4 regions of the Arthrobacter sp. TmtSoilC79 genome follow, and region 1 is predicted to be linked to each of the others. Evidence: riboswitches for the same ligand, from Rfam matches in the RefSeq annotation. Region 1 holds a riboswitch; each other region holds the start of a gene.
The links. Region 1 has a riboswitch for S-adenosylmethionine ahead of AC6JA3_RS08025 (aminotransferase class V-fold PLP-dependent enzyme). Riboswitches for the same ligand answer to the same signal wherever they lie in the genome.
Positions count from the first base shown of each region.

Region 1 (7,785 bases):
GCGCGTCATCTTCTTCATCAATGTCATCCCCGCCATTGCGATCTGGCCCATGCTGGCCGGCCTCCGCGCATCCGATGCAGCGAGGGACAAGAGCAAACGCATCGACTACCTCGGGGCCTTCCTGGCCATGGTGGGCCTTGGTGGTCCGGTGTTTGCGTTTATCGAGCAAGGCCGGATGGGTTGGGGCAGTGCCCAGGTGTGGGTGCCCCTGGCTGTAGGCATCGTGGCCATGGCCTTGTTCCTGTTCCATGAAGCCAGGACAGATGAGCCGATGCTGCCGCTGAGGTTGTTCGCGATCCGCAATTTTGGCTGGGGCAACCTTGCAACGCTTGCCATCTACGGCGGAATTTCGCTGGGGTTCTTTGTGCTGGGCATCTACCTTCAGCAGGTAGGAGGAATGGCCGCTACGGTTGCGGGGATGGCGTTGCTCCCGGGCACGGTCATCCTGATGATCGGGGCATCCTATTTTGGGGGACTGGCCGGCAAGTACGGTCCCCGTTGGTTCATGACAGCAGGACCTTTGCTGTGTGGTGTGGGTTTCCTGATGTCCCTGTCCATCCAGGAGCCCTTGAACTATTGGACCCAGGTACTGCCCGGGCAGATCGTTTTCGGACTTGGCCTGGCCACCCTGGTGGCGCCGCTGACGGCCGCGATCCTTGGTGCAGTCCCGCCGGCGGAAGCGGGAATCGGTTCGGCAGTAAATAACGCGGTAGCCCGCATCGCCGGGTTGATCACCATCGCCTTTGCCGGGCTGATAGTAGGACCGGTCTTCAGCCGGGAGGGCTTGTACAACGCGCTGTTGGTCACAGCGGCACTGTTCCTGACCGGGGCGGTGGCGTCCGCCGTCGGAATTCGAAACCCTGCCAGGGTCACCGCGCCCGCTGATGAGGGGGAACCGGTGGCAGCACCCGACGACGACGAAGCGGCCGGGCAGCGCGACTGACCTTCCGGAGTGCCCGGGTCAGGCCACGCCAATGCCAATCCCTGTCCAGGTCAGCGGCCCTGGAGGACGCAGCCTTCGTGAACCCCGGCGCTTTGGACCCACAGCGCCGAGGCCACTTCGTCGGCGAGATCGAATTCACGGCCCTTGACCCCGGAACCGATCCGCACCACCAAGGCACCCCCGAATGGTTTGCGTCCCATCACTTCGACCGGGGCGTCCAGTGCAATGTCTTCGGCAGCGAGGTACCTGAGGAGTTCAGGGTTCTCATCGCTGATCCGGGTGATACGGCCCGAATGGCCTTGGTCGAGCTCGATCATGCGGTAAGCGTGCGGAAGATCAACCGAACCGTCTGCCGACGGGATGGGATCTCCGTGCGGATCCCGGACGGGATGGCCCAGTTTGGCGGACATGCGCTCAATGAAGGTATCCGAAACCGCATGCTCCAGCATCTCGGCTTCGTCATGGACCTCGTCCCAGCTATACCCGAGTTCTTCCACCAGGTAGGTCTCGATGAGGCGGTGGCGGCGCACCATGGCCAGTGCAAGCCGCATGCCGGCAGGGGTCAGGCGGATGGCACTGTACGGTTGGTGGTCCACCAGGCCCTGGTCCTTGAGCTTCCGGACCATTTCGGACACGGAAGAATTGGCCACACCAAGGCGCTGGGCAAGCTGGGAGGATGTAATCGGCTTGTCTTGCCACTCCGTATAGGAGTAGATGACCTTGACGTAGTCCTCGATCGAGGAGGAGGGCGTACTGGTCTTCACATCCCAAGCCTACCGTGGAAGGGGTCCGGAGTTCCTGGATGCACGCCACGTCTGGGTCACGTACGGCACCTTGATGGTCTCTTCGGCCACGTATCCGAGGTGCTCGTAGAGGTACCATTCCAGGTTCCCCATCACTTTGGCCCTCGTGGCATCGTTGGCCCGGAGGTAATAGCTCCGGGATTTGGTCAACTCCATGATGTCGTTCGGCGTCAAGGCGTCTTCCCACCGGGTGAAGTGACTTTCCAGGCCGGTGAACTCCGGGCCGACGACTGGCCGGAAGCCAGGCTTGTGGACATCCCCTGCATGCATGATGCGCGAGAGCCGATGTACCCAGGGGACCTCGGTATCCAACTGGTTCCAGATCAGGCCCAAGGTGCCATGCGGCCTCAGGATTCGGGCAATTTCCGTACTCGCTGCGAGCGGTTCGCACCAGTGCCAGGCCTGGGCGACACTGACGACGTCGAATGCTGAGTCCGCCAGTCCGGTTGACTCGGCAGTTCCCTCCAACGCGACGACGTTGGGGTGGGACTTCCGCAGCTGGTCCAGCATGTCGGTGGAAGGATCGACGGCGGCAACGTCCAGTCCGCGCTCCACGAGCAGTGCCGTGAACTTGCCCGTCCCCGCTCCGATGTCTGCGGCTGTCCCGGCTCCTTCGGGAACCAGCCACTCGACGGAGTCCAGGGGATACCCGGGCCGTACGCGATCGTAGTGCTCTCCGCCATCCTGGAAGCTTTGGCCGAATTCATGGCGGCGGTGGGCATGAAGCTTGGGTCCACGTGGTCCGGCCGGTGCGGGAATGGCGGGCCGCCCGTTCGAGGCAGCCGTAGAACGTATCGCCACCAAAGACTCCTTCACAGGCTCGCCAAAAAGGTACCCTACGAATTTACCGCAGCGGACACGACCTGATGCCTCACGTCCGGGAAGCCCACCGGTCCCGATGGAGCGGCTTGCCCCACGGTGATGTCTTAGTCGGCGGTGGCGCTCTAGTCCACGGTGCAGGGAGCGGCACCAGCTGTGCCGGGAGTATTGGGAGCCCACTCGGGGTAGGTGCGGTGGTCATTGGCAGGTACCCAGCGGCCTTCGTCCACCACGTAGTCCCAGCCAAGTCCGTTGTCCTTGAGGTTCTCGATGCCCGCCAGCAGCCTTGTGGCGTCCTCCAGGCGGGAGCCAACGCCAAAGCTTGCACGCAGGGATCCCGAGGGAAGGCCCAGGCGCTTGAGTAACGGGTGGGCGCAGAAGCGGCCGTCCCGGAGGCCAACGCCGTGCTCGGCGGCCAGGTAGGCGGCGACCAAACCGGCGTCGAATCCTTCCACGGAGAAGTTGACGACGCCAATGGTGTCCACGGAGTCGGAGAAGATCCGGTGGACCGTCACTCCGTCAATGGCCTCAAGACCGTCCACCAGGTAGGAGCGGATGGCGGCCTCGTGGGAGTGCCAGGCCTCCTGGTCCAGTCCGGCGAGGACCTGCGTCGCCCGTGCAAGGGTTGCGGCGCCGAGCACGTTGGGGGAGCCGCCCTCGTGACGGGCGGGTCCGGTGGCCCAACTGACGGAGTCCAGTCGGGCTTCACGGACGGCGCCTCCACCGGCCAGGTGCGGGGTGCCGGCGTCGAGCCAGTCCGGACGGCCCACCACTACACCGGCACCGAAGGGCGCGTACAACTTGTGGCCCGAGAAAACGATGTAGTCGACGTCGGCTTCGGTGATGTTGATCCTGCGGTGGGGCGCCAGCTGGGCTGCATCCACCACGATCCTGGCGCCGTACTCATGTGCCAGAGAAGCGAGTTCGGCTATCGGGAGGATCTCACCGGTGACGTTCGAGGCACCGGTGACAGCAAGCAGGCTGACCCCGCCCTGCGCCAACTCGGCACGAAGCTTGTCCAGCGTGGCAGTCAATGTGGAGGCCGCTACCACGCTGCGGTGCGGTACGCCTTGCCAGGGGAGCAGGTTGGCGTGGTGCTCGATGTCCAGGTAGAGGACTTCGCCGGAGAACCGGCCATCGGTCTGCGGAAGGCAGCCGGCCAAAAGGTTCAGGGAATCGGTGGTGTTCCGCGTAAAAATGACGGAATCGTCCGGGCGCCCACCCACGAAGTCGCGCACGATGTTCCGCGAGTTTTCATAGACCGAGGTACTGATCTGTGAAGCATAACCAGCGCCGCGGTGCACGCTGGCGTAGTAGGGCAGGACCTCGTTGAGATATGCAGAGACGATGGTCAGCGCCGGAGCCGATGCTCCATAGTCCAGGTTGGCGTAACGAACGTGGCCGCCTTGGATCAGCGGGGCCTGCAGCTCGGCGCCTGTGACCGCGGCGAGCGGGCGGATTGCAGCAGCTGCCGGTGACGGGGCTTCTTCGACAAAGGAAGGAATGGCGTTGGCATCGAACGTGACGGTACTCATGGGACCTCATTCAAGAGGGACCCCCATAGGGGATCCGCGCTTGCCGCATCCGTTCCGGACCGGCCGGGTCGTCACCCGGGGCACCCCACCGCGAATGGAGGGTTGCCGGCCAGCAAACCGGGGTTTAGCGCTGGCACTCGTGACCTGTAAAAAAGGTTAGGGCACCTCCAGCGGCCCTCCAAAGTCGCCGCGCAATGTTAAGCACTTTGTTACGGCAGGCTTGTAAAACGGAACTTTGACGAAGAAAAAACGGCAGACGCCCACCAAAGGGGGCATCTGCCGTCGAATATTCGCTGAAAGGACCTAAACGTTGCCAGCGGACTGGAACTAGAGGAGATCGTCCAAACCTGGGTTGAGACGCTTGAGTACCTCTGAGTGCAGGATTGAATTGGTCGCCAGTGCGTTGCCGCCGAAAGGGCCGTCCTCGCCTTCAAGGGAGGTAAAGCGGCCACCGGCCTCAGTCACGATCGGGACGAGGGCCGCCATGTCGTAGAGGTTCAGTTCGGGCTCGCAGGCGATGTCCACGGCACCCTCGGCGACGAGGCAGTAGGACCAAAAGTCACCGTAGGCGCGGGTTCGCCAGACGTCCTCCGTCAGTCCAAGGAACTCGTCCAGGTTGCCGCGTTCCTTCCAACCGGACAGGCTCGAGTACGACAACGAGGCATCGGAGAGCTGGGTGACGTTGGAGACCTTCAACCGCGTGGCCGCAGCCAGGGACCGGCCCATGTAGGCACCCATGTCCTTGGCGGCCCACCAGCGCTTGCCCAAGGCGGGGGCGCTGACAACACCCACAACCGGTTCTCCCTCATCAACCAACGCGATCAACGTAGCCCACACCGGTACACCCCGGACAAAGTTCTTGGTGCCATCGATGGGATCAATGATCCAACGGCGCGAGCCATGTCCGGTGCTGCCAAATTCCTCACCCAGGACTGCATCGCGGGGACGCGAACGCGAGAGTTGACCCCGGATGGCTTCCTCGGCCGCTTTGTCAGCGTCAGTGACAGGGGTGAGGTCGGGCTTGGTTTCGATCTTGAGGTCCAAAGCCTTGAAGCGATCCATGGTTTGGGCATCGACGGAATCAGCGAGGACGTGGGCAAGGCGCAGGTCATCGTTGTAGGTGGAAACGGGATGGGTCATGCCACCAAACTATCCTGAAACATTCGCTGCGGGGGGAGGTGAAGCCCCAAACGATCAGTTGACGGTGCCCAGTTCCTTGGTCTCTTTTGCTTCCAACCGTGGGTCCGCACCCAGCAGCCGGCGCAGCGAAGCCAACCGCGCCACACCCGACGGTCCGGCATGGCCCTCGTTCACCCATGAATCCAGTCCACAGTTGATGGCGGTGGCATCGTGCTTGCAGCCCCGTTCGCAAGCCTCGGTTCCAGGCTCGAGATCCGGGAAGGAATGCAGAATCCGGTCCGGATCCACGTGGGCAAGGCCGAAGGACCTGATGCCGGGAGTGTCGATGATCCAGCTGCCGGCCGGGGCGTCGGATAGTTTCAGGGCCAAGGCGGAGGAGGAAGTATGCCGGCCACGGCCTGTGACGGCATTGACGCCGCCGGTGGCCCGCTCTGCCCCCGTCAGGGCATTGACCATGGTGGACTTGCCGACGCCTGAATGGCCGAGCATCACGGTGACTTTTCCGCCGAGGTGGGAGCGCAGCTGCGCTACGGCATCCCTGTCCAGCCGGGCCGAGAGGCCGTCGTCGGATCGGGCGTCGATGCCGCCTGCTTCGGAGTCGGCGGTGCGGCTGATGATCACCGGGAAGTCCAGGCTGAGGTAGTTGGCGAGCAGTTCCGCTGGATCCTTGACATCCGCCTTGGTGATAAGGAGCAACGGCTCAATGCCGGCGTCGTAGGCTGCCACCAGGGCGCGATCGATGAACCCGGTGCGCGGTTCGGGGTTGGCGGCCGCCACCACAATGACCAACTGATCGGCATTGGCCACCACCACCCGTTCGATCGGGTCGGTATCGTCGGCACTGCGGCGCAGGAGGGTCCGCCGTTCTTCCACGCGGACCAGCCTCGCCAGGGTGTCCGGCGATCCGGAGACGTCGCCCACCAAGGCCACGAAGTCCCCAGGTACTACCGGGTTCCGCCGCAATTCGCGGGCACGGGCAGCGATAACGACGCGGGCGTTCGCGGAATCCTCGTCCACAATCGCCCTGTAGCGCCCACGGTCAACGGTGATGATCCGGCCAATAACCGCGTCATCGTAGCTGGGCCGGTCCTTGGTCCTTGGCCTGGACCCTTTTTTGTTGGGTCGGATCCGGACGTCGGACTCATCCCAGGAGCGTGCATCACGGCCCATGGTCAGTTGTTCTCCACCGTGGTGCCGGAGATGGTTCCCACCATTCGGGCCCACATTTCAGGAAACTCCGGCATGGTCTTGGACGTCGTGGCGATGTCTTCGACCTGGACGCCCTCGACGGCGAGGCCCAAGATGGCTCCTGCCGTGGCCATGCGGTGGTCAGCGTAGCTGTGGACGACCCCGGCGTGCAGTGTGGCTGGTCGGATGATGAGGCCATCGGCGGTCTCTTCTGCGTCGCCGCCCAAGGCGTTGATTTCGTTGACCAGTGCTGCGAGCCGGTCTGTTTCGTGGCCACGGAGATGGGCAATTCCGGTCAGCCGCGAGGGGCCATCGGCCAGTGCGCACAAGGCCGCCACCGTGGGCGCGAGTTCACTGGTTTCGTCGAATTCCGAGCCCTTGACCACCGGGCCGCCCGTCACCGTGAGAGTCCCGTTTTCCAGCGTGACGGTGGCTCCCATGGCAGCGAGGATGGACCGCCACATATCGCCGACCTGGGTGGTTCCGGCCGGCCAATTGGGGATGCGGACAGTGCCCTGCGTTGCCAGTGCCGCGGCCAGGAAGGGCCCGGCGTTGGAGAGGTCCTGCTCGATCCTCTGGTCGAACGCCCGGATGGGGCCAGGGGACACCCTCCAATGGTTGGGCACGGAGTCATCAACGCTGACACCAACGCTGCGGAGGACTTCCACGGTCATGGTGATGTGGTCCAGGCTGGGCACGGGCTTGCCGACGTGTTCCAGGTGGAGTCCTTCGGTGAACCGCGCCCCCACCAGCAGCAATGCGGAGACAAACTGCGAGGACGCACTGGCATCGATCACCAAATGGCCGCCCCGGACTTCGCCGGTGCCTTCCACGGTGAAGGGAAGGGCCGACGGCGTCCTTCCGCCCTCTGCTGCAACAGGGACACCGAGGGCAATCAGGGCCTCAATGATGGTTCCCATGGGCCTGTTGCGGGCGTGGGGGTCGCCGTCGAAGACGGTAGCTCCGGCGCGCAAGGCGGCCAGCGGCGGTACGAACCGCATGACGGTACCTGCAAGGCCGCAGTCGATGGCGGTTCCGGCACCACCTGCAATGACGGCAGCAGGCTGCATCGGGGTGATTTCAAGATCCGGTCCGTAGTGGCCATCGCCGGTCACTTCGGTGACGGTGGCCCCCAATTGCCGCAGTGCCTGGATCATCAGGGCTGAGTCACGGGAGTGCAGTGGAGCACGGAGGCGCGATGGACCGTCCGCCAAAGCCGCCAGCACCAGGAATCTGTTGGTCAGCGACTTTGAACCAGGTACCGTCACCGTGGCGTCCACGGGGCCCCTTGCGAAGGGGGCCGGCCAGAGTGGCAACCCGTCGGCTTTGGTAGGTCCGGTGTGTGCGGCGGTGGTAC
Region 1 covers NZ_AP046051.1:1,728,388-1,736,172, forward strand. The annotation lists gene AC6JA3_RS08010 (MFS transporter) at 1-943, shown strand, start outside; gene AC6JA3_RS08015 (metal-dependent transcriptional regulator) at 994-1,707, opposite strand; gene AC6JA3_RS08020 (class I SAM-dependent methyltransferase) at 1,717-2,541, opposite strand; gene AC6JA3_RS08025 (aminotransferase class V-fold PLP-dependent enzyme) at 2,691-4,100, opposite strand; SAM riboswitch class IV at 4,132-4,245, opposite strand; gene hisN (histidinol-phosphatase) at 4,428-5,240, opposite strand; gene rsgA (ribosome small subunit-dependent GTPase A) at 5,295-6,410, opposite strand; gene aroA (3-phosphoshikimate 1-carboxyvinyltransferase) at 6,413-7,785, opposite strand, start outside.

Region 2 (7,785 bases), 830 kb from region 1:
CCGTGGGCGCCGCCGGAGTGGCCGCAGGTTTCTACCAACTCAGCCAAAGGTTCGCCGCGGCGCTGTGCTCGGCCGCGGCGGCGGGCATGTTCCTTCAGGCGCACGGCGCGGCCACAGGGGAAGCCTCCAAGGACGCCTTCCATCAAGGCATCGTGATGTGCTGCATTTTGCTGGGCGTCGCCTTGCTCGCCGGCGGACTCGACTGGCTGCGCGAGGCGCGGGACCGCACAAAGACAAATGCCGCCGTCGTGACTTCCGGACGGGAAGCCGCGACGACGGCGGCGGTGCTGACGCCGGAAGGCCCGACGGCGGCAGGTACTCAGCGCTCGGAAGCCACCGAATCGGTGGACGCCTGAGCAGTGGCGGCCGGCGGTGCCGCTTCGCCGGGCGGTGCGGTGGGCCCGGTGGTGGGGACGCCGGCGTCGCGGAGGGCCGGGAAGCCGCCGTCCACGTGGACAGCGTTGGCGTAGCCGAGGACCTTGAGCTTTTGCGCGACGGGTCGTGAACCGTTGACAGAGCCGCAGAACACCACGATCTCCTGGTCCGTCCCGGTAACCTGAGGCAGCCGGTGGGCGGATTCAAGGCTGAAGTCCTCCTCCACGTGCTCGCGGTTCACCACCACAGCGCCGGGGACTGCGCCGGTGCTGGCGCGGCCGCCCTCGCTGCGGACATCGATCAGCAGGGCGCCTTCTTCGATGAGCTTGGCTGCAGCATCGGCGGTGATCAGCTGGGTGTCTTGGACTTCGGTTTCCTGGACGGCGGTTTCGGTGGACATGGTGCTCCCTTATATAGGTGGTGATTGGAAAATCGGAAACGCTAGAGACCCCAGGCCTCGGCCAGCAGCTGGTAGGAGTTCTGCCGATCGGCGGGGTCATGGGCAATGGTGGTGATGAGAAGCTCCTGGGCACCGGTGACGCGTTGCAACGTGCGGAGACGTTCGCTGACCTGGTGTGGATCACCGACGAACCGGGTTTCCAGACGATCCTTGATGAGCTCCCCGGCTTCGGCGTCCAAGGAAAGCTCCAGCGCGTCTTCCGGTGACGGGTACGGGATGGCGCCCTGGCCGCTGCGGATCCCGTGGACCCAGTGCGCGTAGCCGCGGGCCAGGCGTTGGGCCTGGCGTTCGTCCGGGGCTACCAGCACGTCCGCGGAGACAATCACACGCGGTTCCCGCAATGCCGCCGAGGGTTCGAAGTGGGCCCGGTATTCGGCAATGGAGCCCAGGACGCCCGCCGGTGCCACGTGATAGTTCGCCCCGAAGGGGAGGCCCAGCTTGCCGGCCAAGCGGGCACTGGGTCCGGCTGTTGAGCCGTGGACCCAGAACTGCGGCGCCTGGCCGAGGGCGGGTGTAGCCGTGACTTCCTCACCATGTTTGGTCCTGTACTCGCCGGTGAAAAATCCGATGATGTCCTGGATGTCGTTCTCGAAGTTGTCCGTATCACCGGGGAAGCGACCCAGCAGCTCGCCCTGCAGCCGGAACTTCCTGGGCAGGACCGCACCGAAGATGGGGCGCGGCGCGGGGATCAGCAGTCCGTCAACCACCCGATCGGTGGGTTCCGAAGAGTCAGCGGGCACGACTCCGGGCGCGGGCTCGCTGGGCGACTTGGGCGGACCGGAGCGACCAAAGCCAAGGTCCACGCGGTCCGGGAAAACGGCGGCGAGCGTTCCAATGCTTTCGGCAATCTGGAGCGGCCTGTAGTTCCCCAACAAGGTGGCCGCGGTCCCCACCCTGATGGTCTTGGTGGCTGAGGCAACCAACCCGGCCAGGATGTGCGGGGCTGACCCCGCAACGCCTGTGTTGAGGTGGTGCTCGGCCAGCCAGTACCGGGAGTAGCCGGAAGCCTCGGCAGCGGCGGCAAGGGCAAGGGTGCTCCGCAAGGCATCGCCGGAGGTCTGCCCGGCCGATACCGGGCTCAGGTCAAGGACGGACAGGGGAGTAACTGAAGGCTTCGGCATGGCACGACACTACGGACGCCCCTGCGAAGGCCAAAGCCGATCCGTCACCGCGCTCAACCGGACTAAATCCAGCGAAATCCGGCGAAACGGTCCGTCACAACCGAGCCTTCGCCAGCCCGAAAATGACGATTCGGGCAGTCCCTTGACGTGGTATTTCCCGCCTTGACGCCGCAAGTCCAGCGGTTTGTACATTCCTTGGACAGCCTCCTAGATTCAAGTCCAGGTCAAGAGTCAGCACGCCAAGGACCGGCTCGTGCTGCGGCAACCCTCAGGCATTACGTGGCGGGGTGCTCCGGAAACAGACCAGGCCGCATCTGCGGCAAGTGAATGTCGTCCCAGCCGCTGTGCGGCCTCTGAAAGAGAGAATCATGCCTTCCACACCTGTACCCGAATTCCGCTCCCGCGTTATCGCATTGGAGCTCGACGGCGACGGAGCCCACCCCGCGTCGTGGCGCAAGGCCCACCATGATCCGCAGGCGCTATTGGGGGGCCAGCGGATCCGTGAAACCGTCCAGGCAGCGGACATCGCCGGTTTCCATCTGGCCACGTTCAAGGACACCCGGGTGGTGGATCCTGGAAGCACCGGGATTGCGGGCCGGATTGATGCGATCCAGCGAGCGGCCTTCGCGGCGCCCATCACCCGCTCTATCGGCCTGGTCCCGGAAGCCGGAACGCTCTTTACCGAGCCGTTCCATGTAGCTACGCAGCTGGCCAGCTTGGACTATTCCTCCTTGGGGCGGGCGGGTTGGCTGGTCGCCGCGGACAACCTGGACAAGGAAGCTCGCTCCGTGGGGCGCACGCAGTTGCCAGAAGACGAAGCAGTCAGCGAAGCCGCAGATGTGGTCCAAGCCAGCCGCCGGCTCTGGGACTCCTGGGAAGACGACGCCGTAATCCGCGACGTTGCCACCGGACGATACTTGGACCGGAACAAGCTGCACTACGCAGACTTTGAAGGTGAACGCTTCTCCGTGAAGGGACCGTCCATTATCCCGCGCCCACTCCAAGGGCAGGTAGTGGTGTTCGCGCCCGCTGAGCTGATCCCCGCCGTCGAGGCTGACGTTGCCCTGGTCTCCGCAGACACCACGGACACTCTCCCGCAAGCAGCCCAAGCTGCAGCCGCCGCTGGTGCGCCGAGGACCCTGGTGGAGTTGGACGTCATCCTCGATTCCCGTGGGCAGACCGCCGAGGACCGTCTTGCCGAACTGGACTCGTACGAAGAGTGGACGGGCGGTGCCCGCTACGTGGGCACCGCCGAAGGCTTGGTGGAACTGCTCACCACGCTGTTCGCAGCAGCCGACGGCGTCCGCCTCAAGCCAGCGGTACTGGATGTGGACCTCCCCGAATTGGCTAACAAGGTGCTCCCCGAACTGCACCGCAGCGGGCTAGTGGTGCCGCCGCTTCCGGGTGCCACACTCCGCGAAACCTTCGGCCTTCCCCGCCCCGCCAACCGCTTCGCCGCAGCCTGAGGCCGGCTGACCAACGCCCGCCGCCAAGAGCCCACTCACAGAGCCAGATTCAGAGAGCAGAACCATGACCAACCATCACCGCATCGCAGGCAACGGCCAGATCCAGTTTGGCGTCTTCTTCCAAGGCGTCAACCACACCACCGTGTGGAAGGACGCGCAGAGCGGCTCGCAAACCGACTTCGAGTCATTCCGCCGGGTGGCCCAGACAGCTGAACGGGGACTCTTCTCCGCGTTCTTCCTCGGAGAAGGACTCCGCCTCCGGGAACACCTCGGAAAGATCCACGATCTGGATGTCGTGGGCCGTCCCGACGCGCAGACCGCCCTCGCCGCGCTCGCAGCCATCACCACAAATATCGGGTTGGTTGCCACGCAGAACACTACGTACAACGATCCCGCGGATCTTGCCCACCGCTTGGCCAGCCTCGACCTGCTGTCCGGCGGCCGTGCGGCATGGAACATCGTCACCACGGACAACGCATGGACCGGTGCCAACTTCAGGCGCGGCGGGTTCCTCAAGCACGAGGACCGCTACGTCCGGGCCGAAGCGTTCGTTCAGACGGCCAAGGCTATTTGGGATTCCTGGGCTGACGGCGCAATCGCCGGGTCCCGGAATGATCCACGCTGGCTCCGCGAGGACGCCATCACCACGGTCAAACGCCACGATGAGAGTTTCGACGTCGAAATCACCGGCAGATTGCCGCGCTCCAGCCAGCAGCACCCTGTTCTGTTCCAGGCCGGGGATTCGCCGGACGGCCGTGATTTCGCCGTGCGGAACGCCGACGTGATCTTCTCGGCACACCCGGAACTGGAAGATGCCAAGAAGTTCCGCGACGACATCGTGGCCCGCACCCTCAAGGCCGGGCGTCCGGCAGATGACGTGAAGATTTTCCCCGGCCAGGAGTTCATCCTCGGTGCCACAGCCGCTGAAGCGGAGGAAAAGCACCAGTGGGTCCGCTCGCTGCAGGTGGGTCCGGAAACGGCCATCGCCTACTTGGAACAGTTCTGGGGACGCACTCTCACCGAATACGACCCCGACGGTCCACTGCCGGACATCGACCCCATTGTGGACGTCACCAACCCCACCCGCGGCAACGCCTTCCATGGGAAGAGCGCCAAGGACCTGGCCGCCCAGTGGCGCGCGGACGCCAAGGAAAACGGCCAGTCGATCCGCCAGTTCGTCGCTGCCCGTTCCCGGCTCAACGGCCGCGGCCTGGTGGGATCGTACGACGACATTGCAGACAAACTCGCCGAGTACGCCCACACCGGCGCAGTTGACGGCTTCAACATCACCCCATGGATTGTCCCTGGCGGGCTGGATGACATTGTCAACGAACTGGTTCCCCGCCTGCAGGACCGCGGCGTTTACCGTACCGAATATGAAGGCACCAACCTCCGCGAGAACCTTGGCCTCCGCGCCCCGCTGACCCGCCGCGGATCACTCACCAGCACCCAACTCACTGAAAGCGAAGAAGTCGCATGAGCGTCCCCAACCCAACCTCAGCGCGCCAGCTGTGGAAACCAGCCGCCGTCGTTTCCGTACTGGGAGCCTTTGCGCTCCTGGCCTCAGCTTGCGCTGGAGGGGCCGACGCCGGCACTCAGCAAAGTGCCGACGCCACACCGGTCTCCGGTGGCAACCTGAACTTCGCGGTGTCCGTTGACCGCGGCTGCATCGACCCGCAGCAGGTGGGCAACAACGATGCGATCGCGATTGCCCGGCAAACCGTGGCGTCGTTGACGTCTCAGGATCCGAAGACGGGCGAGATCGTTCCGTGGCTCGCGGAGAAGTTCGAAACCAATACGAACGCCACCAGTTTCACGTTTACCCTCCGCAGCGGTGCCACCTTCGCTGACGGGACCGCGATTGATGCTGCTTCGGTGAAGACCAACTTCGAGGCCATCAAGGCACTCGGTGCCAAAGCGACGCTGGGCTCCACCTACCTGAGCGACGTCAGTGCCATCACCGTGAAGGACCCGCAGACCGTGGTGGTGGATTTCTCCAAGCCGAATGCGCAGTTCCTCCAGGCAACGTCCACGTTCACACTGGGCCTGTTGTCTCCGGCATCTGCCACGCTTTCCGAAGCTGACCGTTGCGCCGGGAAGTTTTCCGGCTCCGGCCCGTTCAGCGTGAAGAGCTACACCGTGGACAAGGAAGCTGTCCTGGAACGCCGTGCGGGCTATAACTGGCCCGCCGCCACCAACAGCAACAAGGGCGAGGCCTACCTGGACACTGTCACCTTCAAGATCATTCCTGAGGCAGGGAACCGCACGGGCAGCCTGCAGTCCGGCCAGATCGATGCGACGGCGGCGATCTCCGCTGCTGACATCAGCCTGTTCAACGGCAACGGCTTCTGGAACGAAACCCGGGCCAACCCGGGTGTGGTCTACAACCTGTACGCCAACCAGACCAACCCCAAGCTCAAGGAAACCGCCGTCCGTCAGGCCATCTCCAAGGCCATCAACCGCGAGGAAATTACCAAGACCTTGCTGACTGAAGCGGACCAGCCGGCCAAGGGCGTTCTCTCCCACACCACGCCGTACTTCAAGGACTACAGCGAGCTGCTGAAGAACGATCCCGATGGCGCCAAGAAGCTCCTGGACGATGCCGGCTGGAAGGTGGGAACGGACGGCATCCGTGAGAAGAACGGCGAGAAACTGTCCTTCAAGGTCACCTACTGGCAGTCGCCCAAGGAAGTGCTGGAACTCGTGCAGCAGCAGCTCAAGGTGATCGGCGTGGACCTGCAGCTGAAGTTCACCACCATCGCGGACGTGACGGCTGCCCAGGCTGACAAGACCTACGACTTCTCCTACGGCAACCTGACCCGCAGCGACCCGGACGTCCTGCGCACCGTCTTCGCCTCCACCACAGCCCGTGGCGGAAGCAACCTCCGCGAGAAGCTGCCCGTGGACGATGTCCTGGGTGAGCAGGCCGCGGCACTGGACAAGGACGCACGCCAGAAGCTGGTGGACGAAGCACAGGAAATCCTGATCAAGGACGCCCACTCCATCCCGCTTTATGAGCTGTCCACCACCATTTCCGCCAGCGACAAAGTCAAGGGCCTCACGTTCGAAGCTTCCAGCCGCCTGGACTTCTACGACGCCTGGCTGAGCAAGTAGGAATCCCATGATCCGCTACATCGGCCAACGGTTGCTGCAAGGCGCGTTCGTCCTCTGGGCCGCCTACACAGTGTCCTTCCTGATTCTGTACTTGCTGCCCGGCGACGCCGTGAGCATCATGGCCAGCGGCGACGAACAGAACGCAGTGGATCCGGCACTCGTTGAGAAGCTGCGGGCGGAGTATGGCTTGGACAGGCCTCTTTACGAGCAATACTTCGTGGCACTGTTCAAGGCGCTCCAGCTGGATTTCGGGCTATCCATCAAGAATGGTGTCCCTGCAACCCAGACTGTGGCGGAAGTCCTGCCGGAGACCATCAAGTTGGCTGTAGCGGGATTCGCGCTCGCGGTGCTCCTGGGCAGTGCCCTGGCAGTGGTTGCGGCGTTCAGCCGCAACCGCTGGATCCGCCAGGCCTTCTCCTCGCTGCCGCCTTTGGGCATCGCGGTGCCCACCTTCTGGATCGGCCTCCTGCTCCTGCAGTTCTTCTCCTTTCGGTTGCGCTTGTTTCCTGCGATAGGGAACGACGGCGGCCAGAGCCTCGTGCTTCCAGCCCTGACTCTGGCCATACCCACCTCTGCCGTGATCGCCCAGCTGCTGACGCGCAGCTTGCGCCAAACATTGGGCGAACCGTACATCGAACAGATCCGGGCCAAGGGAGCCAGTGAAGCGCTGATCAACTTTGGCCATGCCCTCCGGAATGCAGCCATTCCCACGCTGACCATGCTGGGAATCCTGGTGGGAAATCTGCTGGCCGGGGCAGTGGTGAGCGAAACAGTGTTCTCCCGTGCAGGCATAGGGCGGCTCACGGTCACGGCCGTCAACAGCAGGGACATCCCGGTGGTCCAGACCTTGGTGGTCCTGGCCGCCGCCATCTTTGTCATCACCAGCTTGATCGTTGACCTGATCTATCCGCTCGTGGACCCGCGCATCAACACAGCGCGCGGCGCCAAGGTCTAGGAGGGCCATCATGACGCAGCAACTTGTGAAAGAGACTCGCTCCGAGGCGGGCTCCGGAACGGGGCAGCAGGCCACCAGACCCGAGGCATCAGTTCCCGTCTCGCCGGCCGCCGCCCAAGCTTTAGTCCGTTGGGCTGGTGCCCGTTGGGCCGCAGCCCGGAGGTTCCTTGCCAAGCCCGGCCTGGTGCTGTCCGTGCTGGTCCTTGCCGTGGTGATCCTGTGGGCGTTGGTTCCCCAGGCCTTTACCCAGTGGCCTCCCGACACGGGTGTTCCGTCGTCGCGGCTCAAACCGCC
Region 2 covers NZ_AP046051.1:2,558,680-2,566,464, reverse strand. The annotation lists gene AC6JA3_RS11830 (MFS transporter) at 1-356, shown strand, start outside; gene AC6JA3_RS11825 (rhodanese-like domain-containing protein) at 320-775, opposite strand; gene AC6JA3_RS11820 (LLM class flavin-dependent oxidoreductase) at 817-1,956, opposite strand; SAM riboswitch class IV at 2,179-2,288, shown strand; gene AC6JA3_RS11815 (LLM class flavin-dependent oxidoreductase) at 2,325-3,422, shown strand; gene AC6JA3_RS11810 (NtaA/DmoA family FMN-dependent monooxygenase) at 3,487-4,902, shown strand; gene AC6JA3_RS11805 (ABC transporter substrate-binding protein) at 4,899-6,536, shown strand; gene AC6JA3_RS11800 (ABC transporter permease) at 6,544-7,491, shown strand; gene AC6JA3_RS11795 (ABC transporter permease) at 7,502-7,785, shown strand, end outside.
Region 2: another riboswitch for S-adenosylmethionine. It lies ahead of AC6JA3_RS11815 (LLM class flavin-dependent oxidoreductase); the one in region 1 lies ahead of AC6JA3_RS08025 (aminotransferase class V-fold PLP-dependent enzyme).

Region 3 (7,785 bases), 1.8 Mb from region 1:
GGCCCTGAACCTGGTGGTCATCCTCGTGTCCATCAGCCACCTCTTTACTGAGGCACACGTCATTTCGGACTGGTGGAGCGCCCTCACCACGTCCCACGGCGATCCGATCATGATGGTTGCGCTGGCCCTCCTGGTCTTCCCGCGCCTGGCACTGGGACTCTCCGGATTCGAAACCGGCGTGGCCGTCATGCCGCAGATCAAGGGCCACCCTGCAGACACCGAAGCAAACCCCGCAGGGCGGATCAAGGGTGCCCACAAACTGCTCACCACCGCAGCAATCATCATGAGCACCTTCCTCATCACTTCCAGCTTCACCACGATCATGCTGATCCCGGCAGCCGAATTCCAGGAAGGCGGCAAAGCGGAGGGACGCGCCCTCGCCTACCTTGCGCACAAGTTCCTCGGCGACGGCTTCGGCACCGTTTACGACATCAGCACCATCGCCATCCTCTGGTTCGCCGGAGCATCTGCCATGGCCGGACTGCTGAACCTGGTCCCCCGCTACCTGCCGCGCTACGGCATGGCACCGGCTTGGGCCAGGGCGCTGCGCCCACTGGTCCTGGTGTTTACGGTCATCGCGTTCATCGTCACCGTCATCTTCAAAGCCGACGTCAACGCCCAGGGCGGCGCCTACGCCACAGGCGTGCTGGTCCTGATCACGTCCGCATCCATCGCTGTCACACTGTCCGCCCGCCGGAAGAAGCAACGGGGCCAAGTCATCGGCTTCGGGATCATCTCCCTGGTTTTCGTCTACACCACGGTGGTGAACTCGATCGAGCGTCCCGACGGCCTGAAAATCGCGGCGCTCTTCATTCTGGGCATCATGGTGGTCAGCTTCATATCCCGTATGAGGCGCGCTTTCGAGCTCCGGGCAACCCACATCAAGATGGACGAGAAAGCCTTGGAATTCACCGCCAACGCTTCCGAAGGGCCGGTCCGGATCATCGCCCATGAACCAAAGCACCTCAGCGCCAGCCGGTACCGCGAGAAGCTCCAGCACGCCCAAGAGGCAAGCCACTTGCCTGTCGATTGCGACGCCGTCTTTATTGAAGTGATCGTGGACGACAGTTCGGACTTCGAACAGGAACTGAAGGTGGTCGGCAAGACGCGGCACGGCTTCAAGATCCTTGAAGTGCACAGCAACAACGTTCCCAATACCGTTGCCGCAGTGCTGCTCCACATCCGCGACGTCACTGGGTTCATGCCGCACATCTACTTCCGCTGGACCGAGGGCAACCCGATCTCCAACCTCAGCAAATTCCTGTTCTTCGGGGAAGGCGAGATCGCCCCGGTGACCCGTGAAGTGCTGCGGGAGGCAGAGCCGGACATCACCCGCCGGCCATGGGTGCACGTCGGCTGACCGCTCCCACCCGCGCCGCGCTCCTCCCCACTTCCTGGCGGGAGCGGGGAGCATGGATGCCGGATTTCCGTGTCCAGGGATCAGCCTTGGGCCTCCTGTGCCGAGGCAACCGGGAAGGAACGCACGCGCCACCCGAGGCAACCGGGAAGGAACGCACGCACCACGAATCCGGAAAGCCTCCTGGGTTACCCACATACGGGCACCCCGGCATTCCCTGCGCCCCTCAGTCCCGGTGGACTTGCTGGATGGATGCTCTCCAGTACCTCCAAAAAGTAGGCGGCGTGGCTCGGACCGGGCAACTCCTGGCCGCAGGCTACTCTCGTACGGACGTTGCCCGGCTGCCCACCCAGGGAGCCGGGCAACCGCGCCGTGGCGTCTTCATGCTCAAGGGCTGCAGGGCGGAATTTGCCGCGGCGATCCGGAACAACGCCAAAGTGACGTGCGCGAGCGCCGCCGGCCACTACGGTCTGTGGCTCAGGAGGCCGCCCGAACGGCACCACTTGGCGTGTAACCACGGCCATGGATCAGGTTTCGTGCGGCACCGGACCGTGAGGTTCGACGGCGATCCAACACTTCCCGTCGCGGGCGTGGAGGATGCCGTGATTCACTCGCTCGGATGCCTCGAGCCCAACGCCGCAGCAGCAATGGCAGTTTCGGCTGTTCGGCTTCACGGAGTTCCCTTGGCCCTGCTGCGGGAGGAACTCTCTGCAGACAAGTCGCGGCCGGCTCTCGTGATCCTTCAAGAACTCGATCTGCGGGCCGAATCCATCGTGGAAGTTGACGCCCAGTACCTGTTCAAAGCCCACGGGATTGGCTATGATGCCCAGGTGCAACTCCCAGGCATCGGCCGCGTGGACTTCCTGATCGAAGGAATGCTCATTGTGGAGGTGGACGGCTTCGCTTTCCATGCGGACCGGGCTTCCCTGCGCCGGGACCTGTTCCGGAACAACGCGTCCACACTCAAGGGATTCTCTGTCCTTCGCTATCCGCCGGAGGCAATCTGGTACGAACCGGACCGGGTTATTGCGGAAATCAGGGCAGTCCTGGAAAGGCTTCGCGACGTTCCTCCCCGGTTCGTCAGCAGCTGAATCGAGCCTCCCCCCGCAGTGGCAAGGCCAAGGAGAACCACAGCTCCAAAAATTCGGGGTAACCGGGAAGGAGCGCCGTGGCTCGAAGGAACTAGCGGCTCGCCGCCGGCACCAGGACCCAGAGCACCTCGACGGTCTCGTCCGTGGGGTTGATCCACGTGTGGGGTTCACGGCCAGGGAAGGAGAGCGTGTCCCCTTCTTCGAGGTCGTACTCCTCGTTGGTCAGAATCAGCTTGATGCGGCCTTTGACCACATGCAGGACATCCACATCGCAATCCACGGCGTAGAGCTCGTTTTCCCCACGGCCCCGAGGTTCGATGGTGGCCTGCAGAATCTGGAGGCGGCGCTCCGAACGTGCCGTCAGCAACCGCTCCACGATGCCTTGGCCACCCAGGGAGATGCGGGGGCCGTCGTCGCGCTTGGTCAGGTGCGTTTCCGGGGCGGCGAACAAGTCGCCAACCGAGACCGAAAGCACCTGGCACAGGGTGACCAGGGAAGCGACCGACGGAGAGGTCAGGTCGCGCTCCACGCGGCTGAGGAAGCCCTTGGTCAGCCCGGTAGCGTCTGCCACTTGCTCGATGGTGAGTCGCTGCGCCTGCCGGGCTGCGCGGATTCTGGAACCGATGGCAACGGGTACATTGCTCGGTTCAACGGGGAGAGCCTTCATTCACGAACCTTTCAGGCCTGTCATGTGGCCCTGTCATTGGAGCAATAGTAGCCGGGAGACGGACCAACAGGGCCAGAATCCGCGTAACCATGACCAAAGCATCTTGACTGTTACTCCGATCACAACATATCCTCATAGGCAACAAGTGTTGTCTGTGAGGCACACAACACCTCCCCAATCTCCAATCGTCAGCACAGAGACTTCGACGCTTCGCAGGAGTATCGTCGAAAACCCCAACCTCCGTGCATCAGCTCCAAGGACCGTTCATGGAATCTTCGGCTATTAACATCGCAATCGTGGTGGTGTACCTGCTCGCCATGCTGGCATTCGGCTGGTGGGGCAAGTCCCGCACCAAGAACAACAGCGACTTCCTGGTGGCCGGCCGCCGCCTGGGCCCCTTCCTTTACACAGGAACCATGGCCGCAGTGGTCCTCGGTGGCGCATCCACCGTGGGCGGCGTAGGCCTCGGCTACAAGTTCGGCATCTCCGGCATGTGGCTGGTCGTAGCCATCGGCTCGGGTGTCCTGCTGCTCAGCCTGCTGTTCGCCGGCACCATCCAGCGCCTGAAGATCTACACGGTCTCCCAGATGCTGAGCCTGCGCTACGGCAGCAGGGCAACACAGACCTCCGGCATCGTCATGCTGGCCTACACACTCATGCTCTGCGCAACCTCCACCGGCGCCTACGCCACCATCTTCGTGGTCCTCTTCGATTGGGAACGCTGGCTGGCGATCGCAGTCGGCGGCGCGATCGTCCTGGTCTACTCCACCATCGGCGGCATGTGGTCCATTACCCTGGCCGACCAGGTGCAGTTCATCATCAAGACCGTAGGCATCTTCTTCCTCATGCTCCCGTTCGTCATGAACGCAGCCGGTGGCATGGATGGCATCCGTTCACGGCTTGAGGACAGCTTCTTCCAGATCGACGGCATCGGCACCCAGACCATCATCACGTACTTTGTGGTCTACACCCTGGGCCTGCTGATCGGCCAGGACATCTGGCAGCGTGTGTTCACTGCCAAGACCCCCACCGTTGCACGCTGGGGCGGCGCCACCGCCGGTGTTTACTGCATCCTTTACGGCATCGCGGGTGCACTGATCGGCCTGGCTGCCCGTGTAGCCCTCCCGGATATCGATGTCGCAAACCTCGGCAAGGACGTTGTCTACGCAGAGGTTGCAACGCACATCCTGCCCGTCGGTATCGGCGGCCTGGTGATGGCAGCAGCTGTTGCCGCCATGATGTCCACCGCTTCCGGAGCGTTGATTGCAGCGGCAACGGTTGCCCGCGCCGACGTAGTTCCGTTCGTGGCCAGCTGGTTCGGCAAGACCATCAACACCGATGACAGCGAGAACCCCGAGCACGATGTCAAGGCCAACCGCTACTGGGTCCTTGGACTCGGTGTTGTGGCCGTACTGATCTCCATGGCCGCACAGGACGTGGTGGTTGCCCTCACCATCGCTTACGACATCCTGGTCGGCGGCCTCCTCGTGGCAATCCTCGGCGGCCTGGTGTGGAAGCGCGGTACGGGCATCGCCGCCGCGTGGTCCATGGCAGTTGGCTCGGTGCTGACGCTTGCCCTGCTGATCCTCTTCGCCGTCGGTATCATTCCGAGTGCGGACGGCGTCTACGCCAACGAGCCGATCTACTACGGTCTCGCCGCCTCCTTCATCGCCTACGTGGTGATTTCGCTGCTCACCCCGCCCACCGACCCTGCAGTCCGTGAGGCCTGGGACAAGCGCGTTGCCGGGGCCGTCTCTGAGGAACTTCCCCCTGAGGCCCACCCGGTCAGCAGCCACAAGTAGGACCCCACGCAATACCCCAACAACAAAGTTCGACGGCGGCGCCTCCCCTTTTCGGGGAAGCGCCGCCGTTGTTTTTTCCCCGGGGAAGAGGGCGTTGCGTGGCCCGCTTTGCTCCCTAAAACCTCGCCAAAGCCCGCAGAGCAGGCCTCACAACGGGAAGGAAGAGGGCGTTGCGTGGCCCGCTTTGCTCCCTAAAACCTCGCCAAAGCCCGCAGAGCAGGCCTCACAACGGGAAGGAGGGAGGGAGGGAGGGGTGGGTGGTGTGCGGTAAGGTTGTCCCAGCTTCAAGAGATGTGGTGCCAAGCTCCGACTGGCCACACACCAACCCCATGTTCACGGGTGGTTCGGATGAGGAAGCGGCCCGTCCCGGACCAGAGACAACCGAGCGGGCAAGAGCACTCCCCAAGGAGAAGTCCCTTGCCGTACCAAGGCACTACCACCCCGGCCGACTCATCAGACCCGGCAATTTCCAAGCCCACGGCCCCCGTTGCCTCGACGGTCGCGGTGATTCCCGCCGTCGATCTCTTCCTCGGCACGGTGACGATCGTGGCAAAAGCTGGAACGGCAAAGTTCCGCCATCCCCAACCGCACCTGATCGCTGGGGCGTTGGCCCGGGCCGTCAGGCCCACCCGCTGGTGCGGGTCGTCCAGGACCCTCACGGTGACTGTTGCCGCCGTCGGCCAACGGGCGGGTGTGCAGCAGCACTACACCCTCACCGACCAGGACCCGTCCTAGATCTCCTCGTCTTCCTCACGGAATTCTTCAGACTCGTCCAGGGGAACCACGCGATCGTCGTCCTCCGGGGCGTCTACTTCCTCTACCCAGGGCTCGTCCACTGGCTGGTCTTCGGCGTAATCGTAGGCCGGGTCGGACTCAATGGTGGTCCGTTCCGGGTGGTTGGCGTGTGATTCGGTGGTGTCCATGGTGCAACCTCCGTCTCGCGGGCCGCTCAAAGCCCTGGTGACCGTGTGCGGGGTGGGCCCCGCCCCTGTCCTTCCATCTGAGCACCGGCGCAGGCGAGGGTCAAGGGCCCAAAATTACGGTGCGCCGAACATTCCGATTGAGGAATACCGGCCAAAAATCCGCGCAAATACGCGGTACAGTGGGGCGTGCAATGGGGCCGCAACTACCCCACCCAGCACAGGAGAAAAAGTGCAAAAGCACCAGGAATCCCACGGTTCGTCGAGCCCCGCTCCGGACCCCGCCCCCGAAACAGCAGACCCCGGCAACGCCTCGCAGCATCCCACGTCCTCGGACATCCGCCGCTGGCGGCAGTACCTGGCCGACGAGCGGGCCGAAGCCGCCGTCTACCGCGAACTCGCCCAGCGACGCGATGGAGAAGAGCGCCAAATCCTGCTGGCTCTGGCCGAGGCCGAAGGCCGCCACGAGGCCCACTGGCTCAAGCTCCTGGGAGAGCACGCCGGGATGCCCAAGGCAGCATCTGCCCGGAGCCAGTTCCTGGGCTTCCTGGCCCGCAACTTCGGATCAGTGTTCGTACTCGCCCTGGCCCAGCGCGCAGAGGGCCGTTCGCCGTACGGCACAGAACCCGCGGCAACCCCTGCCATGGTGGCTGACGAGCAGATCCACGAGGAAGTTGTCCGTGGCCTGGCAACGCGTGGACGGAACAGGCTCTCCGGAACTTTCCGGGCCGCGGTCTTCGGCGCCAACGACGGTTTGGTGAGCAACCTTTCGCTGGTCATGGGCATGGCCGCCACAGGTGTGCCCAGTCCCGTGGTGCTGATGAGCGGCGTGGCAGGCCTATTGGCTGGCGCGTTGTCCATGGGCGCCGGGGAATACGTCTCGGTCCGCTCCCAGCGCGAACTGCTCAACGCTACGTTGCCAACGCAAGCCACCCTCACGGCCGCACCGTCCCTGGACATCGAGCACAACGAGTTGGTCCTGGTCTACCTCGCCCGCGGAATGACGCGTGAGGCCGCAGAGCACAGGGCCGCGGAGCGCATGGGCTTGTTCAGCTGCGATTGCGATCCCAGCCTTTCCTTGCAGCCGGAGAAGCCCGCCACCGATGAGCACGAATCCGTTGGCTCGGCGTGGGGCGCGGCAATGTCCAGTTTCTGCTTCTTCGCCTCCGGCGCCATCGTTCCCATCCTGCCTTTCATTTTTGGGATGACCGGCTTCGCCGCCTTGGTAGTGGCCGGCGCTTTGGTGGGCGTCGCGCTTCTGGCGACCGGCGCCGTCGTGGGCTTGCTGTCCGGAACCTCGCCCCTGAGCCGCGGTCTGCGCCAGCTGGCGATCGGGTTGGGAGCAGCTGCGGCCACCTACGGGCTGGGCCTGGTGTTCGGCGCCACCATCGTCTAGTTTGGACGGCTCCCCCCGCAGCCCGTAATGTTGGTTCGTCCTCCGCGCTGCCCCGCGTGACCAGGGCGTGAGGAATGGAGAACCGTGGACTCAGAGCGGGAAACGCGTGCGCCCAGACACCGGCGTGCCGGTACAGTGTGGCGCATTCTGCGGGGTGTGCTCATGGCCGCAGTTGCCGCTGTAGTGGCAGTGCTGGTCAGCGGCTACTTGCATGGCGACCCACGGATCACGGCCCTTTTCCCGGGTTTGAGCGTCCCTGGAGCAGCGCCGGGCGCGCAAAAACAGGCAGCGCCCGCACGAGCGGAAGACGCCCCGCCTCCCGGGCTGGAGGAGGCGGACGCCCCGCTGGCCCCGCCGGCGCCGCCCGCCACCACCAATAGTTCATATAAGTTCCTGGCCACCAACGACGACGGCACTCCGGTGGGGTACTCGCCCTGCCGGCCGCTGCACTACGTGGTGAACAACGCCTCCGCGCCGGAGGGTTCCGACGCCCTGCTGGAGACGGCGATCGCCAACGTCTCCGCCGCTTCCGGGATCCGGTTCGTCAACGAC
Region 3 covers NZ_AP046051.1:3,570,020-3,577,804, forward strand. The annotation lists gene AC6JA3_RS16255 (APC family permease) at 1-1,360, shown strand, start outside; gene AC6JA3_RS16260 (endonuclease domain-containing protein) at 1,606-2,448, shown strand; gene AC6JA3_RS16265 (helix-turn-helix domain-containing protein) at 2,540-3,115, opposite strand; gene AC6JA3_RS16270 (sodium:solute symporter family protein) at 3,382-4,917, shown strand; SAM riboswitch class IV at 5,200-5,319, shown strand; gene AC6JA3_RS16275 (hypothetical protein) at 5,335-5,652, shown strand; gene AC6JA3_RS16280 (hypothetical protein) at 5,649-5,840, opposite strand; gene AC6JA3_RS16285 (VIT1/CCC1 transporter family protein) at 6,070-7,233, shown strand; gene AC6JA3_RS16290 (matrixin family metalloprotease) at 7,318-7,785, shown strand, end outside.
Region 3: another riboswitch for S-adenosylmethionine. It lies ahead of AC6JA3_RS16275 (hypothetical protein); the one in region 1 lies ahead of AC6JA3_RS08025 (aminotransferase class V-fold PLP-dependent enzyme).

Region 4 (7,785 bases), 1.2 Mb from region 1:
CCAAACCCGGGGGACGTGAAAGAAGGTGCGCCCCCAAACCCGGGGGATGTGAAAGAGGTTCTATTCGCGCGCGGCAGGGGTGTCGGCGGCCAGTCGGATGCCGTGCTCGGCCAGCCATGCCGGGTTGAAGGCCTTACTCAGGTAGTTCGTGCCGGCGTCGGGCGCTATGGCCACCACCACCGAACCGTGCGGCGCAGCACGGGCCACCCGGACAGCCGCGGCCACCGCGAGCCCGGAGGACGGGCCAAGCGCCAGGCCTTCTTCGTCGAGAAGCCTGTGGACGGTGGTGTAGACCTCGTCGTTGGGAATGCGCAGGAATCGGTCCACAATGGAGCGGTCGAATGCCTTGGGCCATTCGGGTTCCGGCCAGGAGTTACCCACGCCATCCACCAGGATCTCGCCGGGGTGCCCGCCGCTGTAGGCGGAGCCATAGGGGTCGGCTCCAACAACTTCCAGGTGCCCGCCGGGCCGTGAATCCGCCACGCGTTCCTTCAGGTACCGCCCGTTCCCGCTGATGGTCCCGCCGGTCCCTATGCCGGCAACGAAGTGCGTGACCTGGCCGCCCGTCTGCTCCCAGATTTCCGGTCCGGTGGTTTCATAGTGCGCCAAGGGATTGGCGGGGTTGTCGAACTGCATTGGCCGCCAGGCACCGGGTGTCTCTGCGGTGATCCGGGCGGCTACTGCGCGGGCGTTCTCCGGTGACTCGGACGGCGCATTCCAGTCAGTCAGGATCACGCGGGCCCCGTAATTGTGAAGCGCAGCGAGCTTTTCTTCGGAGATCGTATCGCCCGTCACCACCACCACTGGGTGGCCCGTCAGGTGCCCGATCAGTGCCAGGCCGATCCCCGTGTTGCCCGAGGTGCTCTCCACAATGGTGGCTCCCGGCTTCAGTTCGCCTGACTTCTCGGCCGCGCGAACCATGCTGAGGGCGGTGCGGTCTTTGATGGAGCCCCCGGGGTTCTCGGACTCAAGCTTGATGTGGATGGTGCTCCCCAGGCCGCGGCCCAGCGACTCCAACTTCACCAAAGGCGTGTTGCCCACTTTGTCCAGGACCGAGGCGTCCAGCCCGTCCGGGGTAGCCGTTGCCGAGTGGACTCCGTGTTTGCGAATTGTTGTGTTCACCGCAACTCCGCCCCTTCCTCTGTTTCCGGGAGTACTCGGTCCGTGGCGTCCCGCAGTGCAATCCGCGCCCGTTCCACGAGGTCGGGCGCCGCCGGCCTGTCGGCCAGCACATCAGCGAGTCGACCCACGACGACGGCTGTCCCCTTCCCGAGCGGCTGCGCGGCTCCCGCTTCCAGCAGCAGATAGGACGCCGTCAATGCCTCGATTGCCAACAGTTTTTCCAGCACTTCCACCGACTTTTCGAGTTGCTGCAGGGCCAAGGGGGCCAGCGTTGAGTGGTCCTCGACGTCGGCGGACAGCGTTGGTGCGCCGAGGGTGGCCGGGGCGGCCAGGAACTTGAGTTCGGCCAACAGCCCGGCGGCGGAGTACCACAGCAGCCCGGGCAGTTCCTCCTGGGCAAGCCCGGCAGCCGGGGCAGAGTCCAGTCCGGCCCCGGGTCCAGACCCCGCAGACGGGGCTTTAGTCGATGCTGCTTGCAAGTGCCTGGCCCGGATGGCCCGTTGCGGCGGATACAGCTTGGCGATGCGCCGCTCGCTGGAGATCCCCACGTGTGCCACCGCGACCCGCAGGCCTTCGAACGCAAGGGCCAGTTGCATCGGCTGGAAGTTCCCGCCGGACACCATGAGCCCGGACTCGACATCAACCAACGGATTGTCGCCGCGACCATTCAGCTCTACCTCCAACGCAGCATCCAGCTGCGCCACGAGGGATCGAAAAGCCCCGTGCGTCTGCGGTGCGGCCCGGAAGGACAACGCATCCTGCACCGACACCTCGGGACGCACATCTTCCATCCAGCCACCACTGAGCAGGTGGCGCACTGCAGACGCCGAGTCACCCTGGCCGTTTACCGCCTTGGCCGCTTGGATGGCCGGCGAAAACGGACTGAGGTTCCCGCCGCCGTCGTACCTGGCGGTGGTCTCCAGCGAGAGGGAAAGCGCGACGTCGGCCAGGCGGGCCAAGTATTGCAACCGCACCAGGGCGAGGGTTCCGACGCCCACGGAGTAGGCGTTGGCGCTGACCAAGGCGAGCGCTTCGCCGGGCGCTAGGACCAGTGGCTGCAGGCCGGCGTCGGCGAGCGCTTTGGCTCCGGGGATCAAAGTGCCGTCGGCGTCGAAGGCTTGGCCCTCACCAATGGCAACGGCTGCGACGGCGGCCAGCTGGGTGAGGTCCGAGGAACCCACAGAGCCTTCGCGCGGGATGGCGGGAAGGACTCCACGGTTCAGCATCTCCCCATAGAAAGCGGCTGTTTCCGGGCGCACGCCGGAACCTCCCCGGCTGAACCCGATGAGCCGGGCCAGGATCACAGCGCGGGCAGCGGAACGGTCCAAGTAGGAGCCCACGCCGCTGTTGTGATACCTGACGACTTGGATTTGATACGCCAGCAGCGACTTCTCCTCCACAGCGGTATCCCTGCCGGATCCAAGCAAAGTGTTGAGCCCGTAGACCCGCTGTCCGGAGGCCGCCGCATGCTCCAGAACATCCCGTGAGCGGGTCATCAGAGTCAACGCATCTTGGTTGAGTTTCACGTGGAACGAGGACTCAGCCGTTAGGGCAACACTCCGCGCGGAAATCGGCGTCGTTCCCAAATGAAGGGCGCGGGGCCCAGCAGAGGCCATCAAAAGTCCAGGAGGTTCTGCCGGAACCCACCATTGCCGTAACTCTTCCTCAACAGGCCACGGCGCCGCAGTTCGGGAGTGAGTTTATCCAGTACCCCATGGACCGTCACCGGATCCACGAAACCGGAAAAGAGGAACCCGTCGCCGCCCACCTCGGAGCCGGTGGACTCAAGGTAGTCGGCAATCTGGCCCACGGTGCCGATGATCGAATCCCCTGCCCCGCCGCTCCGGGCCTGCAGGATCTCACGCAAAGTGGAACCGGGAGGCGCCGCCTTGGCGAAGTGTTCCAAGGTCCCCTGGTTGCTGTTGGTACTCAGTTCCGGCAGTGGAGCATCGAGGTCGAATTGTTTGAAGTCGATCACCGAAAGATACGAAATGGAGTTGAGCTGGCTGTCGATGTCCCGCTGGGTGAGTTCACGGCGCTGGGCCCGCAAGTCCTCAGCTTCGGCAGTTGAGCCAACCACGGTGGGCTTCAGGACGAAAAGTACCTTGACGTCGTCGGGGTTCCTGCCTGCCTTGGCGGCCTCGGCACGGATGGAGTCCCGGTAGGCCTTCATACCGTCAACGCCGCGGGCCAAGGCAATGGCGACGTCGGCATGGCCACCTGCGAACGCCTTCCCCCGCGGTGACGCGCCGGCCTGCACCAACACGGGTTCTTCAGGCAAAGGCGCCGTGTTCAGGGGACCGCGTACCTTGAAGAAGTCGCCGTGGTGGTTGATCGGATGCACTTTGCTGTGGTCCGCGAACATGCCGGCTTCCACATCCTCAACCACAGCGCCAGGTTCCCAACTCCGCCAGAGCCGCCTGACGACGTCGACGAATTCCTCCGCCTTTTCATACCGGAGGTCGTGTTCGATCTGCTGGTCCAGCCCGTAGTTCTGCGCGGCGAGGTCGCTGCCGGACGTCACCACGTTCCAGCCCAGCTGCCCTTCCGAGAAGTGTTGCAGCGTGGCCAGGAGCCGGGCGGCTGTGAAGGGCGGATAAAAGGACGCGCTGACCGTCGGGACGATCCCCAGGTGCTCGGTGGCGGACAGAAGATACGGGACCAGCGCCAGGGGATCATGCTTGGGCGCGAAGGAGGCATGAGCCAGGGAGACCTCCGCCGATCCGCCGTACGTGTCCGGCACGGTGAGGGAATCCTCAATGATGAAGAGGTCCAAACCGGATTGTTCGAACGCCCGGACTGCGTCCTGGTACAGGGCGGGTTTCTTCCAGTCGTAGCCCAGGCCGTAGCCCGGCGTCCCCCACCCCTGGACACCGAATCCGTGGCCTACAAACCATCCAAAGTGCAGCATGGGCTTGAGTGTAGAACTGCTCTGTCCGTTCACCGCGACCTGATTTCATGCGAAGTTACAGGGGGTCGTACTGGGTCAATTATGCTCCCGGGACGTCACATTTGGTGAGGTCCCGGGCAGCCCCCGATTACGCAACATGACGGCCGGAGAACAGCACGCAAGTGCGGCCCAAGGCCGGTCGATGTTACGTTTTTCTTGAGTAATGAGTACCAGCGCAAAGCCCTGACTTGCTGGTCGGCAACCCTCTCTCCGGCGGGGTGCCTCAGGTGACTACTCGGCGTATCGACAAATTCGAACTGCAAGCGTGACTGAGGAGCACCAGCAATGCCTGAACCCACTGAAGAAAAACTCTCCTACCGCCTGATTACAGGCCCGGACAACCGTGAATTTTGTGAGCGTATCCATAGCGCACTCGCCGAGGGCTATGTGCTCCATGGCAGCCCGGCAGCAACGTTCAACGGCACCACCGTCATTGTTGCCCAAGCCATTGTCCTTCCCGCTGCGATCGCCAACGCTGACGCGGCCGTAGCCAACGCAGTGGACCAGCTTGAGAACTACGACGACGAAGAAGCATTCGAGGGCCACGCATGAGCTACGCAGGTGACCTGACCCCACAGGACGCGTGGGCCAAGCTTGAACAAGGCGCCATCCTGGTGGATGTCCGCACCGAGGGCGAATGGGCCCACATCGGCATCCCGGACACCAAAGCCACGGAGAACGATCCCCTCTTCATCCAGTGGAACCTCGCCGGCGGCATCCCCAACTCCCGCTTCATCGAGGACCTGCAGCAGCAGGCACCCGAGGACGAAGCCGTGGAGCTCGTCTTCATCTGCCGCTCCGGCCAGCGCTCCATCTCCGCCGCGATCGCCGCGACGCGAGCCGGCTTCACGGCCTACAACGTCCTTGAAGGCTTTGAAGGCGAACCGGACCGCTACGGCGAGCGCACCGTAAACGGCTGGAAAAACCGCGGCCTGCCGACGAACCTGGGGACCGAGTAAGTGACATTCAATCCCGACGCCGCCGGCTGGAGCCCTGACACCCAGGCCGTTCGCGGTGGTCTTGACCGTACCAATTTCCAGGAAACCTCCGAGCCGGTTTTCCTGAACTCCGGCTTTGTCTATGAGTCAGCCGCTGCGGCCGAACGTGCCTTCACCGGCGAGGACGAACGCTTCGTCTACTCCCGCTACGGCAACCCGTCCGTGGCCACCTTCCAGGAGCGGCTGCGGCTGCTCGAAGGAACCGAGGCATGCTTTGCGACGGCGTCCGGCATGTCCGCGGTGTTCACCGCCTTGGGTGCCTTGCTGGCTGCCGGCGACCGCGTGGTGGCCGCCCGTTCCTTGTTCGGTTCCTGCTTTGTGATCCTCAATGAGATCCTGCCCCGCTGGGGCGTGGAGACGGTATTCGTGGATGGCCCGGATCTGGACCAATGGCGTGAAGCCCTCTCGGAGCCGACCACCGCCGTCTTCTTCGAGTCACCGTCCAACCCCATGCAGGAAATCGTGGACATCGCGGCCGTCAGCGAACTGGCGCATGCCGCCGGGGCGACCGTCGTCGTCGACAACGTCTTCGCCACTCCCCTGCTGCAGCGCTGCGGTGAGCTGGGCGCGGACGTGATTGTGTACTCAGGCACCAAGCACATCGACGGCCAGGGCCGTGTTCTGGGCGGCGCGATCCTGGGGACCAAGGAGTTCATCGACGGCCCGGTCAAGCAGCTCATGCGGCACACCGGCCCGTCGCTGTCCGCGTTCAATGCCTGGGTGCTGACCAAGGGTTTGGAGACCATCGGCCTGCGGGTAAACCACAGCTCGGCATCGGCTTTGAAGATCGCAGAGTGGCTTGAGCAGCAACCCGCCATCAGCTGGGTCAAATACCCGCTGCTGAAGTCCCACCCGCAGTACGAGCTTGCCGCGAAACAGATGAAGGCCGGCGGTACGGTGCTGACGTTCGAGTTGTCGCCTTCGGCCGGACGCTCAGCCAAGGAGGCTGCGTTCGCCTTGCTCGATGGGCTGCGCGTGGTGGACATTTCCAACAACCTCGGTGACTCCAAGTCACTCATCACCCACCCGGCCACCACCACCCACCGGGCCATGGGTCCGGAGGGCCGGGCCGCGATCGGCCTCAGCGACGGCGTGGTCCGTTTGTCTGTGGGCCTGGAAGACGTGGACGACCTCATCCTGGACCTGGAGAAGGCCCTCAAGCAGGTCTGATCCTGCAGCCGGGGAAGCATCCTTCCTTCCCACCGTGCCGGAGCAGTCAACGCTGCCGGCACGGTGGCGAAGTCCACGGAAGACCGGGGAAACCTGCGGACCTAGGGCCGCCTGACCCTGGCCAGCGTCGGCGCGGGCTCCTTGTGCGCGTCGGCAGAGGTTCCGCGGACCGTCACCTTCGCTGCATGCCCGACGACGGCGGCCAAGGCTTCCGCGGTAGGCGGACTACCCGCCTGGCTCTGACCGCCGTGCCTCCTGTTGGTAAAGCGCACCGCCGCTTCCCGCTGCTCGTGGGCGCCATTGCCCCGATCCAGCAACTCCTGGATGCCGGCCTTGACCAGTTCCAATTCGCCCTGGTCATCCAGGACCGGGCTCACATAATCCACCAACGCCCACACCACTTCCGCTGCCGGACGTGGCCGGAAATCACCGAAATCCAGAAGATCTCCGCGCAGCCCGGCATTGCTGGCCTGCCAACTTGCCATCCGCAGGAGTGCCGTGGGCACCGGGGTGGGCTCAACGCCGTCGAGCATTTCCAGGGAAGCCGTCTCCACCAAAGCCCGCACCAGCACCGCAATCAAGGCCGCGTCCTCAGCGCGGAGGCAGACGTCGGCTACCCGGACCTCCACGGTGGGATGGTTGCGGGAGATGCGGGCATCGAAGTAGATCATGCCTTCATCCAGGATCACGCCCGTATCCAGCAGCCGCTTCACAAGGCGTCGATACGCGGTAAGGGAGCCGAAAAGAGCGGAGGGTCCAGAGGTGGGCCAACGGTTCCAGGCCTGCGTGCGATAGCTGTCGAACCCCGTGGGGAGTCCCCGCCAGTAGGGCGAGTTGGCGGAGAGCGCCGTGAGCACCGCGAGTTTGTCGCGGATGTGGTCCAGTACCACCACGCCCTCCTCCGGCGACTCCACGGAGGTGTGGACGTGGAATCCGCACGTCAATTGCTCAGTGGCGGTAATACCAAAGCGGTCCAGCATGGCGGCATACCGGGGATCCGGGGTGGTGTGGGTGTTCGAATCCAGTGGAGAAGTAGCGATCGCAGCAACCTGTGCGCCGTGCCGGCGGGCCGCCTCATTGGCCATGACCCTGCCACGGCGGATCTGGTGCCGGAGTTCGGCGTAGCTGTGGCAGGGCCGGGTTTGGGTCTCGATCTGCTCGAGCTTGAGCTCGGGACTGAGCCCGGTCGCAGTGGCAGGCTGGTCGTGGGTGGCCAGCAGCGCATCGGCCAAGGCCAAGGGTTCGCCCGTCACAGGATGGACGATGAGCACCTCTTCCTCAACCCCGAACGTCCGCATGCTCCATTCTGCGTCAGGCAGCCTGCGGAGGACAGTGGCGTGGAGCCTAGTCCTGGAAGTACTCGATCTTGGCGCCGATGGTGTTCAACCGCTCTGCCAGATCCTCGTAGCCGCGCTCGATCACGTAGATGTTGCGGAGCTCGGACGTGCCACGGGCAGCAAGCATTGCCAGGAGCAAGCACGCGGCAGGACGCAGGGCCGGCGGGCAGCCGATCTCCGCGGCACGCCACTTGGTGGGGCCATTGAC
Region 4 covers NZ_AP046051.1:565,549-573,333, reverse strand. The annotation lists gene AC6JA3_RS02755 (PLP-dependent cysteine synthase family protein) at 61-1,122, opposite strand; gene AC6JA3_RS02750 (aromatic amino acid ammonia-lyase) at 1,119-2,738, opposite strand; gene AC6JA3_RS02745 (NtaA/DmoA family FMN-dependent monooxygenase) at 2,738-4,066, opposite strand; SAM riboswitch class IV at 4,232-4,344, shown strand; gene AC6JA3_RS02740 (DUF1737 domain-containing protein) at 4,358-4,624, shown strand; gene AC6JA3_RS02735 (rhodanese-like domain-containing protein) at 4,621-5,031, shown strand; gene AC6JA3_RS02730 (O-succinylhomoserine sulfhydrylase) at 5,032-6,240, shown strand; gene AC6JA3_RS02725 (glutamate--cysteine ligase 2) at 6,342-7,538, opposite strand; gene AC6JA3_RS02720 (UDP-N-acetylglucosamine 1-carboxyvinyltransferase) at 7,585-7,785, opposite strand, start outside.
Region 4: another riboswitch for S-adenosylmethionine. It lies ahead of AC6JA3_RS02740 (DUF1737 domain-containing protein); the one in region 1 lies ahead of AC6JA3_RS08025 (aminotransferase class V-fold PLP-dependent enzyme).